4 regions of the Erwinia sp. GW821-FHT03D09 genome follow, and region 4 is predicted to be linked to each of the others. Evidence: predicted binding sites of a transcription regulator. Region 4 holds the regulator's gene; each other region holds the start of a gene.
What was found. The regulator PurR, encoded in region 4, represses purine synthesis genes. The targets are predictions, from matches to a motif close to CANGCAAACGTTTGCNTG.
Positions count from the first base shown of each region.

Region 1: the regulator PurR is predicted to act here: its motif matches at 2,009-2,026, upstream of AC07U6_RS14585 (NCS2 family permease).
Region 2: the regulator PurR is predicted to act here: its motif matches at 1,181-1,198, upstream of purL (phosphoribosylformylglycinamidine synthase).
Region 3: the regulator PurR is predicted to act here: its motif matches at 1,260-1,277, upstream of purM (phosphoribosylformylglycinamidine cyclo-ligase).

Region 1 covers NZ_JBWKUK010000013.1:103,326-106,656, forward strand. The annotation lists gene AC07U6_RS14580 (4'-phosphopantetheinyl transferase family protein) at 1-572, shown strand, start outside; gene AC07U6_RS14585 (NCS2 family permease) at 613-1,926, opposite strand; gene yieH (6-phosphogluconate phosphatase) at 2,138-2,800, shown strand; gene AC07U6_RS14595 (MFS transporter) at 2,801-3,331, opposite strand, start outside.
Region 2 covers NZ_JBWKUK010000008.1:71,316-74,646, forward strand. The annotation lists gene mltF (membrane-bound lytic murein transglycosylase MltF) at 1-1,016, opposite strand, end outside; gene purL (phosphoribosylformylglycinamidine synthase) at 1,286-3,331, shown strand, end outside.
Region 3 covers NZ_JBWKUK010000008.1:156,421-159,751, forward strand. The annotation lists gene purN (phosphoribosylglycinamide formyltransferase) at 1-153, opposite strand, end outside; gene purM (phosphoribosylformylglycinamidine cyclo-ligase) at 150-1,190, opposite strand; gene upp (uracil phosphoribosyltransferase) at 1,440-2,066, shown strand; gene uraA (uracil permease) at 2,305-3,331, shown strand, end outside.
Region 4 covers NZ_JBWKUK010000001.1:100,969-104,299, forward strand. The annotation lists gene punR (DNA-binding transcriptional activator PunR) at 1-767, shown strand, start outside; gene purR (HTH-type transcriptional repressor PurR) at 778-1,803, opposite strand; gene cydH (cytochrome bd-I oxidase subunit CydH) at 2,098-2,187, shown strand; gene AC07U6_RS00545 (C40 family peptidase) at 2,252-3,115, opposite strand.

The DNA.
Region 1 (3,331 bases), on a different contig from region 4:
AGCTTCCGAATATTCGCCTTGCTGACGGCGGGCGCCCCTGTTTTTCCGATCCCGATCTTCCTGACTTCAGCATCTCCTACGCCGGAAATGTGGTTGGTGTTCTGCTGGCGGAAGAGGGTTGCCGTGCCGGACTGGATATGGAAATTTTTCGCGCGCACAGCCGCCAGACTCTAGAGCAGTACCTGCACTCTTTTTCATCCGGTGAAAAAGCCTGGATCAACGCCCAGAACGATCCTTCAGAAGCCTGTACTCAAATCTGGACTCTTCGCCAAAGCATTCTGAAGATGACCGGGGAGGGTAACGGTGGTTTTGATGCGCTGCGCCTGCATCCCGCTTCGGGAAGGCTGCGTTCTTCCACACTGGCCGATATTCAGGCTATCTGTGATGTGGAAGCGCTGATGGTGTGGTCGTGCGCGCTCTCACCGGGAACCGATCGGCTACATCTGTGGGAATATGATGATTCTGAAGGCTGGAATTCACTGCAGAGTATTAACGTCTATTCGTTGAATATGGGGCCACGGGCGCTGCGTTTAACCAGCCTGCCCGCCGAGAAGCAGCACTACTATTCCTGATAGCAGGGTGGCGCAAGGCCACCCTGCTATTGCAGAGCACTTAATGTGCGTCAACAAACACAATCTTCAGCACGAACAGCAGCGCCACCACCACCACGCACGGGCTGATTTCACGCCAGCGGCCGGTGCCCAGCTTCATCACGCAGTAAGAGATAAAGCCAAGCGCGATCCCTTCGGTAATCGAGAAGCTGAACGGCATCATCGCGGCGGTCACAAACGCCGGAACGGCTTCGGTCAGATCGTCCCATTTCACGCGTGCAAGGCTGGAAGTCATCAGTACGCCAACGTAAATCAGGGCACCGGCGGCCGCATAGGCAGGCACCGTACCGGCTAACGGAGACAGGAACATCACCAGCAGGAACAGAATTCCGGTGACCACCGCCATCAGTCCCGTGCGCCCACCGACGGACACGCCGGAAGAGCTTTCGATGTAGGCGGTAACGGAGGAAGTACCGATAAATGAACCGGCCACCGAGCTGATGCTGTCAACGTACAGCGCCTGCTTCATGTGTGGGAATGTGCCTTTCTCATCGGTCAGACCGGCCTTATCGGTGACGCCAATCAGCGTGCCGGAAGAGTCAAACAGGTTAACCAGCATAAAGGAGAAGATAATCCCGGCCATGCCAATGTTCAGTGAGCCGGCAAGATCTACCTGGCCCAGTACCGAGGTGACCGGCGGCGGCGCAGAGAAAATGCCGGTGTATTTCACATCACCAATCGCCAGGCCAATCCCGGTAGTCACCACGATGGAAACCAGTACCGCCGCGTGAATATTGCGGGATGCCAGAATTGCGATGATAAAGAAGCCCAGCGCACCCAGCAGCACACTGTGCGAGGTCAGGTTACCGACGCTGACCAGCGTGGCTTCGTTCGGCACGATGATCCCGGCATTTTTCAGGCCCATCATCGCGATAAACAGCCCGATACCGGCGGTGATCCCCACGCGCAGGCTGACCGGGATATTGGCAATCATCCAGTAGCGCACGCGGAAAATGGTCAGCAGCAGCAGGCCGGTTGCGCCCCAGAAGATTGCCCCCATGCCCACCTGCCACGAGATGCCCATCGCACCCACCACCACGAAGGCAAAGAAGGCATTCAGGCCCATTGCCGGTGCCAGCGCAACCGGAAGGTTGGCCACCAGCCCCATAAGGATGCTGCCAACAGCGGCGATCAGGCAGGTGGTGACAAACACCGCCTGCGTATCCATACCGGCCACGCCGAGGATCTGCGGGTTAACAAAAACGATGTACACCATCGTCAGAAACGTGGTGAAGCCCGCAATCACCTCAGTACGGGCCGTGGTGCCATGCTCCTGCAATTTAAAAATCCGTTGTAACAAACCGGGATTAGTCATTATGTGTTTCCAGAACGGAGAAAAAAGTCGATGGCTATCCTACCCCATAATGACGCATTTTGGATGGGGGGTAACCGGTTTTTTCGCAACCGATTGCGCTGTTTTCGCCGTCGAATCACCGCCATTAACCGTAATTGACATTTGCAGTCGCAATCCTGCTACAGTCGCGTAAAGTAGAAAAGAAAGCTTAACCGGCCTGAAGGACGCGCAGATGTCAGTGGAGTGTGTATTTTTTGATTGTGATGGAACGCTGGTAGACAGCGAAGTGCTCTGTACCCAGGGCTATGTGAATACCTTCGCGCAGTTTGGCGTTACGCTTTCGCTGCAGGAGATGTTCGAGAAGTATAAAGGCGTAAAACTGTATGACATCGTGGCCGATGTCTGCGAACAGCATGGCCTGACCACCCCGGTTGAGGTGCTTGAACCGGCCTACCGCGTAGAAGTAGCAAGACTGTTCGATCTGGAACTGAAGGCGATCCCCGGCGCTAAAGCGCTGGTAGAAAGCATTCAGGTGCCAATGTGTGTCGTATCCAACGGTACGGCACCGAAAATGCAGCACTCGCTGGGCCTGACCGGGCTGCTGCCGTTTTTCAGCGATCGCCTCTACAGCGGTTACGATATCCAGCACTGGAAGCCCGAGCCGGAGCTGATGCACCACGCCGCGCAGCAGATGGGCATCCCGATTGAGCACTGCATCCTGGTGGATGACTCCGAAGCCGGGGCAAAAGCGGGGATCGCCGCCGGGATCCCGGTATTTTACTACTGCGCGGACGCGCACAATCCCGCCATCGACCATCCGCTGGTCACCGTGTTTACCGGTATGGCGCAGCTGCCGGCGCTGTGGCGCGAAAAGGGCTGGCAGCTGACGCGCTAATCAGCCAATCGCACCCAGCACATCCTCGCTGCCCTGTTTTTTCGGCAGCAGGAACAGGGTGGCGATGATATCCAGCAGGTAAATCAGCGCCAGCAGGGTAATCGCTGCGGTGAAGGACCACTGCCCCACCAGCAGACCAATTACCAGCGGACCAAAACCGCCAACGCCGCGACCGAGGTTAAACAGGACGTTCTGTGCGGTGGCGCGCACCTTCACTGGATAGGTGTCAGAGATCAGCGCACCGTAGCCGCCAATCATGCCGTTAACGAACATCCCCATCAGTGCACCGGTAAACAGCATCACCGTCGGATCGCGCAGCTGGGCATAAACCACCACCATCACCACCGCACCAATCTGATAAATCAGGAAAATCTTCCAGCGCGCGAAGCGATCCGCCAGCAGGCCAAACAGCCAAATGCCAAAGGTCATGCCCACCACGGTCACGGCGGTCCACAAACCGGATTTGGTCAGCGAGAAACCAAAGTTGGAGGAGAGGTAGCTCGGCATCCAGATCATCAGCCCGTAGTAGCC
Region 2 (3,331 bases), on a different contig from region 4:
CTGTCTGCGGTGTTACGCGTTAACATCATCATCCCGCGCACGCCGGTTGGCGAAGTAGCCTGAGGGTTCCAGTGTGATTCCTGGTAAGAAATTGCCGCCAGCAGCCGCCAGTCGATGCTCTGCGCATATTTTTCAAACAGCGGCTGGATCGCCGGCAGCGTGCCGTCAATGGCCCGCAGGAACGTCCGGGTGTCAACATAGTCAAAGGTACCGACGTGGCCGAGATACTTTTCATCCAGCCGTGCCATCGCGTCTTCTTCACCCATCTGATTATAGAAGTCGAGCATCGCCGCATTCAGGCTGTCGTCCTGCTCACGCGGGATATACCAGGTGACAGGTTCTTCATCCGTGATATCAAATGCCACTGCCAGCTGCGGATGGATGCGTTGCATCAGGCCAATGGTTACCGAATCGCCGACCGTATACTCGATCTTGCCATCGGCCACGGCCTGCAGCAGCGTCTGCGGCGTTTGATCGGTGGAGATCGCCCAATCGAGATCCGGGTACTGATTCTCTTTCGAACCACGCAGGGTAGAAAGATAGGCCGAACCGGACGCCACAATTAGCCGTCCCTTAAGATCGCCGAGATTCTTCGGTCTCGTTGCTCCGATGCGGTACACCAGCTGCTGCGAAACGGAATAGTAGGTCGGTCCGGCACGGAAATGCGCCAGACGTTCATTGTTGTAGATTAAACCGGCCGCCAGCACATCAGCTTTGTCATCTTCCAGATCGTCAAACAGATCGCTCAGGTTCGGGCGCACGGTTACTTCCAGCTTCACACCAAGATAATCGGCGAAGCGTTTTGCCAGCTCGTAGTCCATACCAGCAGGTGATTTATTCACGGTGTAGTAAGTCAGAGGAGAATTTATCGTGCTTACACGTAAAACTCCTCGCGATTTTATCTGCGCGATGCGGTCGGTTGCACCGCCGTACCAGGGTATCGACGGCCACAGTGCAAGCGCGAGCAGCACCATCACCAGCCCGGTGAGCAGGTAGTTTAATTTTAGGCGTTTCAAATAGTTATCTCTCGGTGGCTCTCGGGCATCTGTCTTTAATGGCAGTATTTATTGGCTATAATTGCTCCTGAGCGTGGAGCATTTTGCTCAAGTCCGAGTGGCATCGCAACCTAAATCAACCTGAATCGTGCGATTTTCAGCCAATTCTGGATGCCGATTAATTCTGCGCAAACGGTTTCGTAACCGGTGGGGATTCTCTATAATAGCGCCCGTTTTCCCTGTTGCGCCCAATGAAGCGTCGCCCGGCGCTTCGAGACGAGAGATCTTTAATGATGGAAATTCTGCGTGGTTCGCCCGCCCTGTCGGCATTTCGTATTAACAAACTGCTGACCCGCTTTCAGGACGCTCACCTGCCGGTGAGTGATATTTACGCCGAGTACGTCCATTTCGCCGATGTCAGCGCACCGCTTGATGCGGATGCTAAAGCGCGCCTGCAGCGCCTGCTGAAATACGGTCCTTCTCTCGCTGAGCATACCCCGGAAGGCCGCCTGCTGCTGGTGACCCCGCGTCCCGGCACGATCTCCCCGTGGTCATCCAAAGCGACCGATATCGCCCACAACTGCGACCTGCCACAGGTTCTGCGCCTTGAGCGCGGCCTGGCCTTCTATATTCAGGCTCCACAGCTGACCGATGCGCAATGGGGCACGTTGGCTGCTCTGCTGCACGACCGCATGATGGAAACCGTCTTTACGGATCTGAATCAGGCCGAGCAGCTGTTCGCACACCATCAGCCCGCGCCGGTACAGAGCGTGGACGTGCTGGGTGAAGGTCGTGATGCGCTGGTTCAGGCTAATATCAAGCTGGGCCTGGCACTGGCCGAGGATGAGATCGACTACCTGCTGGCCGCGTTTGAAAAACTGGGGCGCAACCCGAACGATATCGAGCTCTATATGTTTGCTCAGGCAAACTCAGAGCACTGCCGTCACAAAATTTTTAATGCCGACTGGGTGATTGACGGTGAACAGCAGCCAAAATCTCTGTTCAAGATGATCAAAAACACCTTTGAGAAAACCCCGGACCACGTGCTGTCTGCCTATAAAGACAATGCCGCGGTAATGGAAGGTTCTCAGGTGGGGCGTTTCTACGCTGACCGCCAGGGCGCCTATGATTTCCATCAGGAAGACACGCATATCCTGATGAAGGTAGAAACCCATAACCACCCGACGGCGATTTCGCCGTGGCCGGGTGCGGCGACCGGTTCCGGTGGCGAAATCCGTGATGAAGGCGCGACCGGACGCGGCGCGAAACCAAAAGCCGGTCTGGTTGGCTTCTCCGTATCTAACCTGCGTATCCCGGGTTTTGAACAGCCGTGGGAAGAAGATTTCGGCAAGCCGGATCGTATCGTAACCGCACTGGATATCATGACCGAAGGCCCTCTGGGTGGCGCGGCGTTTAACAACGAATTTGGTCGCCCGGCGCTGAACGGCTACTTCCGTACCTATGAAGAGCGCGTCAACAGCCATAACGGCGAAGAGCTGCGCGGCTACCATAAGCCAATCATGCTGGCTGGCGGTATTGGTAACATCCGTGCCGATCACGTGCAGAAAGGCGAAATCACCGTCGGTGCCAAGCTGATCGTACTGGGTGGCCCGGCGATGAATATCGGTCTGGGCGGCGGTGCGGCCTCATCCATGGCTTCCGGGCAGTCGGATGCCGATCTGGACTTCGCCTCCGTACAGCGCGACAACCCGGAAATGGAACGCCGCTGCCAGGAAGTGATCGACCGCTGCTGGCAGATGGGTGAAGCCAACCCGATTCTGTTTATCCACGACGTGGGTGCGGGTGGCCTGTCCAATGCCATGCCGGAACTGGTCAGCGACGGCGAGCGCGGCGGTCGTTTCAATCTGCGCGACATCCTCAATGATGAACCGGGCATGAGCCCGCTGGAAGTCTGGTGTAACGAATCCCAGGAGCGTTACGTGCTGGCGGTTGCGCCGGAGAGCATCGCGCTGTTTGACGAGCTGTGCAAACGCGAACGCGCTCCGTATGCGGTGATTGGTGAAGCCACCGAGGAGATGCATCTGTCGCTGGCCGACAGCCATTTCGACAACACGCCAATTGACCTGCCGCTGGACGTACTGCTGGGCAAAACGCCAAAAATGACCCGCGATGTAGCCAGCCTGAAGGCAAAAGGCGACGCGCTGGTTCGCGACAATATCTCGATTGCTGATGCGGTAAACCGCGTCCTGCATCTGCCGACCGTTGCGGAGAAAACCTTCCTCGTAACCATCGGTGACCGTTCTGTCACCGGTATGGTAGCGCGCGATCAGATGGTTGGCCCTTGGCAGATCCCGGTCGCCAACAGCGCGATCACC
Region 3 (3,331 bases), on a different contig from region 4:
GCCTGCTTCACGTGCGCGCTCCAGGCCATAGGCCTCCGTCTTGTTGCTGAATACGGCAGCGATGCTGCCGTTGATGCGCCCCTGCTGACAGGCATCCAGAATTGCCTGTAAGTTGCTTCCATTCCCGGAAACCAGCACGACTATACGTTTCATAAATTGATGACCACACGCTCTTCAGAATCAGAGGCTTTAATGGTACCAATTTTCCAGGCTTTTTCACCCGCGTCGTTCATCAGCTGTACCGCTTTGTCTGCTTCTGCCGCGCTCAGGGCAATGACCATACCCACGCCACAGTTAAAGGTGCGGTACATTTCATGACGGCTGACGTTACCGGCCTGCTGCATCCAGCCGAACACCGCTGGCCATTCCCAGCTTGACTCTTCAAGCACGGCCTGGGTGTTGTCCGGCAGTACGCGCGGGATATTTTCCCAGAAGCCACCGCCGGTCAGGTGGGCGATGGCGTGCACGTCAACCTGCTCAATCAGGCTGAGGATGTTTTTCACGTAAATACGGGTTGGTGCCAGCAGGTGATCGGAAAGCGATTTGCCTTCCAGCTGGGTGGTTTCCGGGTCGGTTTTGCTGACTTCCAGAATTTTACGCACCAGCGAGTAGCCGTTAGAGTGCGGGCCGCTGGAACCCAGCGCGATCAGCACGTCACCATCGGTCACTTTGCTGCCGTCGATGATTTCAGACTTCTCGACCACGCCGACGCAGAAACCCGCCACGTCGTAATCTTCGCCGTGGTACATACCAGGCATTTCAGCGGTTTCACCGCCGACCAGCGCACAGCCAGACTGTGAACAGCCTTCTGCGATGCCGGTGATGACGCTGGCTGCGGTATCCACATCCAGTTTGCCGGTTGCGTAGTAGTCGAGGAAAAACAGAGGCTCTGCGCCCTGTACCACCAGATCGTTAACGCACATCGCGACCAGATCGATACCAATCGTATCGTGGCGCTTCAGGTCCATCGCCAGACGCAGCTTGGTGCCAACGCCGTCAGTGCCGGAAACCAGTACGGGTTCACGGTATTTTTGCGGCAGCGCACAAAGGGCACCGAAACCGCCCAGTCCACCCATGACTTCAGGGCGGCGGGTTTTTTTCACTACGCCTTTGATACGATCGACTAAAGCATTACCAGCATCGATATCTACGCCGGCGTCTTTATAGCTGAGAGAGGTTTTGTCGGTCACTGCGAAATCCCCACGCGTTTGCGGTTGGTGGTGTGGTGGTAAAAATAAAGCGCCGTAATTCTACCAGTGCAGGCAAACGTTTGCGAGTGCCATCTTACCCCGCATGGCGGATAGGTGAATTTCAGCTAATCCTGACACCAATCGCCGAGATTAACTAAACTATTGCACTAAGTCATATGGCGCTGCGGCTAAATGGCGCTATAATCTCGCGATTTTTTTTTTGCTGCTTAACACTCCGGGAGTACAACAATGAAGATCGTGGAAGTCAAACACCCGCTGGTCAAACATAAACTGGGTCTGATGCGTGAGAACGACGTAAGCACCAAACGTTTTCGTGAACTCGCGTCAGAAGTGGGAAGCCTGCTGACCTATGAAGCGACTGCCGATCTGGAAACTGAGACAGTGACCATCGAGGGCTGGAACGGCCCGGTGCAGATCGAACAGATTAAAGGTAAGAAGATTACCGTTGTGCCAATCCTGCGTGCCGGTCTGGGCATGATGGAAGGCGTGCTGGAGCACGTACCGAGCGCACGTATCAGCGTGGTCGGCGTGTACCGCGACGAAGAGACACTGGAGCCGGTACCGTATTTCCAGAAGCTGGTTTCCAATATTGAAGAGCGTATGGCGCTGGTCGTTGACCCGATGCTGGCCACCGGTGGCTCTATGATTGCCACTATCGATCTGCTGAAAAAAGCAGGCTGCACCAGCATTAAGGTGCTGGTACTGGTCGCTGCACCGGAAGGCATCGCCGCGCTGGAGAAAGCGCACCCGGATGTTGAACTCTATACCGCATCCGTTGACCAGGGGCTGAACGATAAGGGGTATATCATCCCTGGCCTCGGCGACGCCGGCGATAAGATTTTTGGTACTAAGTAAAGTATGTTCCAGGCTATCTTACTTGCCATTTTGCACTCGGGCAGTGCTCATAATCCTCACGTACCTGGTGTACGCTCCGGTTATCGCGCGCTGGTCGTGTCCAAACTGCCTGCGACGACAACGCCTGGCCTGTCAGTCCCTTATGGTGGATGCAATTCTACTGTGAGATGATTTTTTTGTATCAAGCCGACCGCAGAGTCGGCTTTTTTATGGCAAACATATCAAGGGGTAGTGAAACATGACGCGTCGCGCAATAGGCGTACACGAGCGGCCACCGCTGCTGCAAACCATTCCACTCAGCTTCCAGCACCTGTTCGCGATGTTTGGTGCCACCGTGCTGGTGCCGATTCTGTTCCACATCAACCCGGCCACGGTGTTGCTGTTTAACGGTATCGGCACGCTGCTGTACCTGTTTATCTGTAAGGGCAAAATCCCGGCGTACCTCGGCTCAAGCTTTGCCTTTATCTCTCCGGTACTGCTGCTGCTGCCGCTGGGATACGAAGTGGCGCTGGGCGGCTTTATTATGTGCGGTGTGCTGTTCTGCCTGGTGGCGCTGATTGTTAAAAAAGCCGGTACCGGCTGGCTGGACGTGATGTTCCCACCGGCGGCGATGGGCGCGATTGTGGCGGTTATCGGCCTGGAGCTGGCGGGCGTGGCGGCGAATATGGCTGGTCTGCTGCCTGCAGACGGCTCCTCTCCCGACAGTAAAACCATCATTATTTCTATGGTGACGCTGGGCGTGACGGTATTTGGTTCCGTACTGTTCCGTGGTTTCCTGGCCATTATTCCTATTCTGGTCGGGGTGCTGGTGGGCTATGCGTTATCCTTCTTTATGGGCATCGTTGACTGGACGCCGGTTCGCGAGGCGCACTGGTTTGCGCTGCCAACGTTCTACACCCCGCGCTTTGAGTGGTACGCGATCTTCACCATCCTGCCTGCGGCGCTGGTGGTGATTGCCGAGCACGTCGGGCACCTGGTGGTCACCGCCAATATTGTGAAGAAAGACCTGCTGAAAGATCCGGGCCTGCACCGTTCGATGTTTGCCAACGGCATCTCGACCGTCTTTTCCGGCTTCTTCGGCTCAACGCCAAACACCACCTACGGCGAGAATATCGGCGTGATGGCCATTACCCGTGTATACAGTACTTGGGTAATCGGCGGCGCGGCGATTCTGGCGATCCTGCTCTCCTGCGTCGGTAAACTGGCGGCGGCAATCCAGGCCGTGCCGGTGCCGGTGATGGGTGGCGTGTCGCTGCTGCTGTACG
Region 4 (3,331 bases):
AACGACGCCATCGCGATGTGGTGTTGACCGAGGCCGGGCGAGTATTTAGCGAGGAAGGGCGTTTTGTTATCAAAAAAATGCTTGCCACGCGTCGCCGCTGTCAGCAGGTGGCTAACGGCTGGCGAGGTCAGATTAATATCGCCGTTGACCGCATTGTCAGACCGCAGCGTACCCGCCAGCTTATCGTCGATTTCTACCGTCATTTCCCCGATATGGAACTGCATATCTTCCCTGAGGTGTTTAACGGCGTGTGGGATGCGCTGGCGGATGGCCGCGTTGATGTGGCGATTGGTGCCACCCAGGCTGTGCCGGTCGGCGGACGCTTCGCCTTCCGCGATATGGGTAGCCTTAACTGGCGCTGTGTGGTAAAGGCGGGGCATCCCCTGTTGCACCAGACAAGCCCGCTCAGCGACGATCTGCTGCGCGAATGGCCATCGCTGACGCTGGAGGACACGTCGCGATCGCTGCCAAAGCGTAATACCTGGACGCTGGATAATCAGCGTCGGCTGGTGGTTCCTGACTGGGACAGCGCGATTGACTGTCTGCGGGCCGGACTGTGCGTCGGCATGATCCCGGGGCACTTTGCCCGGGGGTGGATCGCAGAAGGGGGCGTTGCGGAACTGACGCTGGCAAACCCGTTCCCGATCAGCCCATGTTGCCTGAGCTGGTCGGAACAAAGTGCGTCACCGGCGCTGAACTGGCTGCTCGATTACGTCGGCGACAGCGATACGCTTAATGCTGAATGGCTGAGTGAACCGTCCGCCTGAGCGAACGGGATTAGCGGCGATAGTCGCGGAACGGGCCGTCGGCAACGGAGCGCCGTTCAATCAGGGACGGATGAACTTCAATGGTCTGCGGTTCTTCACGCTTGCTGGTGATGCGATCGAACAGCATATCAAACGCGGTTTCTCCCAGCCTTTCTTTCGGCTGATGCACCGTGGTCAGCGCCGGTGTGAAATAGCGGGCGTTGCGCACGTTATCATAACCGATCACCGAAATATCCTGCGGAACGCGCAGGCCCATCTCATCTGCGGCACAAATTGCGCCCATAGCCATCACGTCGCCGCCGCAGAAGATGGCAGTAGGGCGCTGTTTCTGCCCCAGAATCTGCTGCATGGCGCGATAACCGGATTCAGGTTCAAAGTCGCCCTGGACCAGCCACTCTTCGCGCAGGGTAATCCCGGCTTCGTTCAGCGCTTTGAGGAATCCGGCATGGCGTCCGCCGCCGGTGTTGCGCTCCAGCTGTCCAGGAATGGCACCGATATCACGGTGACCACGCTCAATAAGATAACGCCCGGCCAGATAGCCGCCTTCAAAGGCGTTATCCAGTACTGTATCGGTGAAATCACCGCGCGATTCGCCCCAGTCCATCACCACCATCGGGATATTGCGGTGGTCTTCCAGCATCGAGATTAATGAATCCGGATACTCAGAGCACATTACCAGCAGCCCGTCCACGCGCTTCTGCGCCATCATCGACAGGTAAGCCTGCTGTTTGTGCAGGTCGTTGTGCGCATTCCCAAGGATCAGGGTATAGCCTTTGGCAAAGCAGCGGTTTTCCACGGCTTCAATAATTTCGGCAAAATAGGGCGCTTCGCTGGATGTTGCCAGCAGGCCGATGGTTTTGGTGTGGTTAACCTTCAGACTACGTGCCACGGCGCTGGGGGAATAGTGCAATTCCTTAATTGCTGCCCACACGGCTTCACGAGTCTCTTCGGCTACAAAGCGCGTTTTATTAATTACGTGGGAAACCGTGGTTGTTGAAACCCCGGCTCGCTTTGCCACATCCTTAATTGTTGCCATTAAACTTATGCTCCTGGTGTTATCGTAACTATTTGATAACAGGTTGGTTAAACGTTTGCCTGGGTGCGGCCTTTTCCCGCCAGACCAAAGTGGTTTAGATGTTGCCGCAACGGGTCGGAAAGGGGAAAAAATCGTCCGTAGAGTGACTGCAGAGCTGGCAAAAACCGTTTCCGCTGCTGTTGCGCAACGGAAAAGAGGAATTCTAACAAGGCTGCGCAGAGAAAACGAGATTTTTACGGGGAACTGTGAGAAAATCTTTGTGCATACATTTTACAGGGTTATTAAGGAGAGACGATGAGTACCGATCTGAAATTCTCACTGCTGACCACGGTGGGTGCGCTACTGATGATTATTGCATTTAGCTTCACGGCTATTCTGTACTAAGAAAATCGGGAGGAGCATGGCTCCTCCCGATTAGCAATGAGTCCTGACGGTCCGCGTTGCGCAATCAGCGAATCGTTTTCGGCGTCATCATTCGGCGTGCACCAATGTAATGCTCCTGCCAGTAATCATCGCCCAGCGTGCTTACCTGAATATCTTTGCCGGTTCTCGGTGACTGAATGAATTTCCCACCGCCAAGATAAACGCCAACGTGATCGGCAGTACCGCGTCCGCTGATGCGGAAGAACACCAAATCGCCTTTTTCCAGCTTGTCGCGTTTGATTGGTGCAGCATCACGCAGGTGATACATCTCATTCGCCGTGCGCGGGATCTTAAACTTCACCAGGTCTTTATAGGCGTACCACACCAGGCCGCTACAGTCGAAACCGGTCGAGGGTGAGGCGCCGCCCCACTGGTAGGGTTTACCTAACTGGCCCATCAGCTTGTTCATCGCTGTTTCACGCGCTTTCTGATAGCGTGCGCGGTGTGCCTTGCTCAACTTCAACGGCGATTCAGGGGACTCAACTTCACCATTCTCGATAGCGCGCAGCGTGCCTTTCTTACCTTTTTTCGTCTGCAAAGAGGCGAGACGCTCGCGACCATAGCGCTTTTTCTCCATCTTGCCGATGCGGGTGGTTTTCACTTCGCGTGAAGCGGTGGCTTCCTGGCTCTTCTTCAGTTTTGCCTTCTGGGTAGCAGAAACTTTGTTTTTCTTAAGCGCTGGCGCTTTGTTTTTTTTAATGAGAGGTTCTTTGACTTTCTTCGTGGCGGCAGCTTTCACCGGGCGACGCTTGCGGCGTTCATCTTTACGCGCAGAGTTGTGGTCAACTTTATGTTGGTTAGCGTTAACGGGAGCATGAGGCGATGCATGCGCCATATTAAAGAACAGCTGGGCAAGGGCCAGCATGCTAAGCGTGATGATTAAACGCAACGTTCCCATTAACAGTTAAACTCAGTGTAATGACCGCATGGCAATCGAAAAAGAATTCTGCAATTTGCAGGGGTTAGGGCAATTCTAATCTAACTTCTTAACAAAAGGTAAGGTGTTTTTTGTTTCAATAAGACAGATTAAGTAAATGATGAATTATTAAGCGTAATCAGCTGTTTAACTCAACAAAAAAAAGTAATCTAACATCGAGAAACGCTG